One region of the Peribacillus sp. TH16 genome, then DNA from elsewhere that is predicted to be linked to it. Evidence: predicted binding sites of a transcription regulator. Region 1 holds the regulator's gene; the other holds the start of a gene.

Region 1 (3,173 bases):
TATTCATTTAACACCTTTTGGTAAAGTATTTCGTTATCAAAAGTGTCAGGTTTGGCCATTTCGGCCTCAAGTCGGCGCAGTTCTTTCTCTTGCTCTATTAGGTCTTTGAATACAGTCTGCATCTCATTCCAAATGGAAAGTTCGGATTCTAAACCTGTATCCTGTGCCATATAGCCAATAGTGACGCCTTTGGGTTTGATGATCTCGCCGCCATCATGGGAAAGTTGTCCGGCTATGATTTTTAGCAGAGTTGATTTTCCAGCGCCGTTTCGGCCAACTAGGGCAATTCGATCTTTATTTTGAACTTCGAGCTTCATATTTGATAAAATAAGTTCAGCTCCGTAATATTTGGATAGTTGATTGATTTGTAATAAAATCATAAATTTTCACCTCAATTGATTATTGTTAGTGTAACGTATTATAGTAATTATCGGCAACAGCTGAGGTCTAAGCAAAAACAAGCTGTTACATAATGTGGAATAATAGTGTATGATTTAGGAGGGGTTATTAATGGGGGACTTAACGCATTTTAATGAACAAGGCAGAGCTAAAATGGTTGATGTGAGTGCGAAGCCTGAAACCATTCGGACGGCAACAGCTCAATCGAGTATCTTATTGAACGATGAAATATATGAAAAAATCACGAACCAGAAAATGAAAAAAGGTGATGTTCTGTCAGTTGCACAGGTTGCAGGCATCATGGCAAGCAAAAATACATCCAATATAATCCCGATGTGTCACCCTATTTCTCTACAAGGGGTCAATATAGCCTTTGATTGGGTAAAAGAAGAACAAGGTTATAGGCTTAAAATAGAAACAGAAGCCAAGACAAAAGGGAGTACAGGTGTTGAAATGGAAGCGTTAACAGCTGCATCTGTGACCGCTTTAACTGTCTACGATATGTGTAAGGCTATTGATAAAGGAATGGTAATCGGGCCTACATTTTTAGTGGAGAAAACAGGTGGGGTGTCTAGTAGCGATTACAAAAGACAGTTGAATCAAACAGATAAAGAAGAATAAGTTTGAAAAGCATGTGTGAAGGCGGGGAAGAACGATGAACCATGACCCAAAGATACCGCAGGCAACGGCCAAAAGGTTGCCCTTATATTATCGATTTTTAAAGAACTTACATTCCTCAGGTAAACAAAGAGTATCCTCGGCAGAGCTTAGCGAAGCTGTAAAAGTTGATTCGGCTACAATTCGCCGTGATTTTTCCTACTTTGGCGCGCTTGGAAAAAAGGGCTACGGCTATAATGTAAATTATTTACTATCCTTCTTCAGAAAAACACTAGATCAAGATGAATTGACAAAAGTCGCTTTAATTGGAGTAGGGAATTTAGGGACCGCTTTTTTAAATTACAATTTTTTGAAAAATAATAATACAAAAATTGAAATGGCATTTGAAGTTTCTGAAGATAAGGTTGGAAAGCGAATAGCTGATGTGCCAATCTATCATATGGACCAAATAGATACGCTTTTGCAGGAAAATAATATTACAGCAGCTATTTTGACAGTACCTGCCCAAGTGGCTCAAACGATAACCGATCGTTTAGTTAAAGCTGATATAAAAGGAATATTGAATTTCACTCCTGCTCGGCTGACTGTACCGCCGTCCATAAGAGTTCACCACATTGACCTGGCTGTAGAGCTTCAGTCCCTCATCTACTTTTTAAAGCATTATCCTGTGGTAGAAGAAGTTGCATTAGAGGAATAAAAAAACGCTGCGTCTTCGCAGCGTTTTTTATTTTTTCTTCTTATTGTTTGCGGATTTAATTTTAAAGTGCATCATGATCATACGTAACCCTGACCCAAAGTCAAGAGTTGCAATAAGTACGAGTATGTAGGCAAAGATTCCCCATCCTGTTGAATTGACGGTTTGGATTGCGATAGCCGTAAAAAGAGCCCCTAAGCCTGCATAGATGATACCGATAAATAGTGGTGATTGACGACGTTTCATAATAAACCTCCGATAAAGGCCTGTGCAGTATCTAGCATCTTCTCAATATCATCTCTATAAAACACTTGAAGGATGATAACAAGGGTATTCATTGCAATATGTGCCACCATCGACACAAGGATACGACCGGTTTGCGCATAAAGAAATGCAAAGGTGAAGCCCATTGCTGAATATAAAAGAAGATGTTCGAGTTCACCATGCGCCAAGCCGAAAATAACTGAGCTAATTAAAGCAGAAATAAAGAAATTAAAGCGTTTATTAAGTGATCCGAAAATGATTTTCCGGAAAAGGATTTCTTCCAAAATAGGTCCAATTACTGAAGTCACGAAAATGACCATTGGGACTTCATATATGAGTGAAATAAGATTCTGCGTATTTTCAGATTCAGACTTCACCCCGAGCATTTGTTCAATGCTTCCAGCTAGGCTTTGAGCAATAAGTGCCAGAAATACACCTGCTATCGCCCACAATATAGACGTAGGGATTGAAGCTTGATTACGTGTGTCTATCCTTTCCCTCATATCTTTTCTCATCAAAATTAAAATCAGTGTTAGAGCTGCGAGAAAGCTGAATACAATCCAGTATGCTGCTGCTTTAACTTTGAGTTCATCAGCAGGCATTTCGCTTAAAGATCCAATCAGCATGAAAATAGGCATCCCAACAATACTGGATAATTGCATGGCTATGTAAGTGATGATGACGAACCAATATTCTTTTTTCAAAAATGAAAACTCCTTTTATTTTAGTCCGCCATTTCTCTTATAACGGTCCTGACATGGGGACAATCTCTAAACGTATACTCCAAAATGGTATCAAATAATGAGACATAACTCCACTTAAACGTACGCATAAGAGAACATTTCATCTCCTTTGTTAAAAGAAACATTATCCTAAAGTAGTATACCCGGAATTTATCAGAAATTAATAAAAAATTTTCGATAAGATACTTGCAAAAAAGGCTCGGTTTATTTAATATTATAAATGTGTTAGCACTCGATGATGAAGAGTGCTAATAATCACAAAGCAAATTATCAAGAGAATATGAGGAGGTTGTTTCACTTGTTAAAACCATTAGGTGATCGCGTTATTATTGAACTAGTTCAATCTGAAGAAAAAACGGCAAGCGGTATTGTTCTTCCTGATACTGCAAAAGAAAAGCCACAAGAAGGTAAGGTCGTAGCAGTTGGTACGGGCCGTGTTCTTGAAAATGGCGAAC
Region 2 (3,173 bases), on a different contig from region 1:
GTCCATCCAACAAACCGTTATCAGGCACAGCCGTTTGAGCACGCATCATGATAGCATCGGCGCCACCACGGAAAAGCATAAGTAGTGCTGACAAGATGTACATGATACCAATACGTTTATGGTCAACCGTTGTTAACCACTCACGCCATAAGTAACCCCATTTTTTAAAATAGGTAATTCCGGCAACAACCGCAATCATGGTTAAGCCAATGGCAACCATGGATGCATAAATTGCAGGACTTGGATGAGGTACGGCAAATCGATCAAAGTAATCCATACTTTTGTGACTCCTTTCAGGAAAATATTCCTTATCTTGTAAACCTAGTTGTTTTATCGAACGAAATTAATTCTTAGTGATCATGATTCATGTTGCTGTGTTCTGAATGTTCCTCGTGTGAATCTTTGGAATCATTTTCTTCAGTATCAGAAGATCCGTGGTCATGACCAGCATGTTCCCCTTCAGGAGCTGGAGAAAACTCTAAGTGAGTTCCAGTGTAAGTGGATTGTCCCACATGACCAGGTTCTAATAATTTATTGAATTTTTCCTCAGTAAGCGGTTTAGCAGTAGCTTTAATTTCATCTACCCACTTATCGTATTCTTTTGCAGACAGTACATTAACGTTGAACGTTTGCTGAGCAAAACCTGAACCACTGAAGTTTGAATTTCGACCCATATACTCTCCTGGTACATCAGCTGCTAAGTGCAACGTGTTAACCATGTCCGACATCGCGTATTTTTGTCCTCCAAGTTGTGGAATCCAGAAACTAGAGATTGGTCCGAATGAATAAAGTTTAAATTCAATTGGTCGGTTAGTCGGTAAAAACAGATAGTTAACTGTTTCGATATCTTCTTCCGGATAACTAAAATGCCACTTCCAGTTAGAAGATGAAGCATAAATAACTAACGGTTCTTGCTCTTGGTATCCTTTAGGTGTTGCCTCAACTTCATTTGTTGTTTTAACAGTAACAACTGATAGGAAAGCGACGATTAAAATTGGGATCGCAACCCAAATTATTTCAAGAACCTTACTTCCTTCAATATGAGGTGGTTCATAATCATCACGCTGTTTGGAAGCACGATATTTCATTATCATGAAGATATACAGTACAATAACGACAAGAACGACAAAGGCCATTGTCCATATCGAAATCATAATAACATCTGCTTGTGTTGCAGCTACTGGCCCTTTAGGGTCCAAGACCATTAATGGGTTATCGCAACCGGTTAGCACAGTGGCAATAGTAAAAAGTATAGTTAATAAAGCCCATTTTATTTTCATAGTACTACCCCTTTCTTACATAATAAAATTCCTATTGGTAATTATTCGGACAAAGTGTTACCATGTTCACAAACCCCGACATACCAATATTAATCCCAAGTGTATAAAAAGACAATACAAAGTGACATCTGTCACATAAAGTTCATGAAAGAGCAGTAAGAAGATGGTAACTGAACTGAAATGTTCGAAAATCTTTATGAAATGAAATATAATAAATGTTTAATATCTTACTTACGGAGAATTCGCTTATTAGTGAGGATTTGCAAGTATCCCCGGTTTATTTTCCATATAATGTTACTTTAATATAATGAATTTTCACATTATATTCTTCCTCGTACATTACTCAAGACCTGATTTAAATTACCGAATATTTAGAATTTTATTACCTCTCCTGTTAAGAAGATAGCTATCAATGGAATCGTTATTGGATGTTGATGGTATCCAGGATTAAAAACGAATTTTTCTCACTCGACCATGGACTCGGTAACGGCATTGTATATGATGTTGTGTTCCCTGCTTCATTACCCTTGTCGTACAACACTTGCCCTTAAATATATATAAGGAAACAAAGAGTGTGAAATGAACATTTTGATCCTTTATGATGCCTACTTGAATGCCTTTCTAGGACATTTGCTGTGGCACATTTAGCCATTCTAATAGGCTTGGTTAAAATAGGGGAAAGGAAAATGGGGGCTTGTACTCTATAATCGGGTTAATCTTATTTAAGAACAATAATAAAATATGATTGGTAATCAGGTTCCTTCTTCTCGCAATACTTATTGCCCTGTCAGTATTACTTTTCCTAAACTGCTGTTTAGTCCTGTCCTCCTATTTTTGCGGGAGCAGGCTATTTGTGTTTTGTAAATATGAATGGGGCATGAAAAAGGGATATCCTTTCACACCTCAAAATTTATAAAGTGACCAGGGGGCAGGCCGTTTCTCCACATGTTACTTCTAGCGCATTAGTCCATTCACTTTTCTGGAATTCCTCCACCTACGAATAAAGGAAACTCACTACTTAAATATCCAATTTTGACAACTGCATCCCTTTTGTTTCTTTTATTATATGCACATAGAAAAACCACGAAAAATGGACCTTTTTAAAGTGTCCATTTTTCGTGGTATAGATCAGAGTTCAGAATGTAGAGTTAGAACTTTTCATTCAGGAATGTAGTGAGTTTGGTGTGGATGGCCAAGCCATGTTGTATGTACACATATTCTAAATCAACTGGATTTGGATCATTGAATATGCTTTCATTGTTGGAGCACTTGTTTACTAGTTGGTTACGCTTTAATCGTGTACAACCTACTGCCATACCCAAGAAATATTTCAAGCGATCCTTTGAATACACGTTCTCTAGAGTGGGCTACTCTCTGTTCCCAGTTCCAGAATACAACTTCACTATCGTACCGACAGCTGATTCTTCACTAGCATTCCGGATGTAGATTCATCTACCTGAAAGGAAATTTGAGTATGAAACAGTTATTTCCACGTAGACATGTAATGGGGTTCATATTCTCCATGGTTCTTACAGCCGTAGCTCTTGGTGTTGATATATATGACCTTTCTTTCAGAACAGGAATGATAGTCCTTATAGTAGCTTCATTCCTGCAAGTAGCGAACAAATAGTTATGTTCATGCATGTTTGTGAATCTGATGAAGAAGGCCATCTATACAAACGTTTATTACCCTCTATTAATTGCTTTAGTTACTGAATTCGGTACTTCTTTTTGTTTTAACTTTTGAATTTATTTTTATGATTTTAGTTGTTTCCGGTACAACTCTTTCACCCTTATGTGTGTTCATCACCATTTCTTCTGTCAGGACAAAAAATATACCAACTAGGAAAATGGCAGCTGCGCTTAATGTAATGGCCATTCCAACAGCAGTTA

Evidence for each region. The regulator Rex, encoded in region 1, represses fermentation and respiration genes when NADH is low (regulators of the CRP and FNR family bind a similar motif). The targets are predictions, from matches to a motif close to TTGTGAAATATTTCACAA.
Region 2: a site for Rex is predicted at 1,400-1,417, ahead of qoxA (cytochrome aa3 quinol oxidase subunit II). Genes of this name have one in related genera too.

What each region holds. Positions count from the first base shown of each region.
Region 1 is NZ_JAEKEM010000011.1:216,328-219,500, forward strand. It holds gene JFV29_RS29680 (ABC-F family ATP-binding cassette domain-containing protein) at 1-380, opposite strand, end outside; gene moaC (cyclic pyranopterin monophosphate synthase MoaC) at 511-1,020, shown strand; gene JFV29_RS29690 (redox-sensing transcriptional repressor Rex) at 1,055-1,714, shown strand; gene JFV29_RS29695 (YdiK family protein) at 1,742-1,957, opposite strand; gene JFV29_RS29700 (CPBP family intramembrane glutamic endopeptidase) at 1,954-2,679, opposite strand; gene groES (co-chaperone GroES) at 3,017-3,173, shown strand, end outside.
Region 2 is NZ_JAEKEM010000002.1:2,232,860-2,236,032, forward strand. It holds gene qoxB (cytochrome aa3 quinol oxidase subunit I) at 1-277, opposite strand, end outside; gene qoxA (cytochrome aa3 quinol oxidase subunit II) at 351-1,280, opposite strand; gene JFV29_RS10735 (hypothetical protein) at 2,487-2,726, shown strand; gene JFV29_RS30330 (hypothetical protein) at 2,755-2,910, shown strand; gene JFV29_RS10745 (hypothetical protein) at 2,986-3,173, opposite strand, start outside.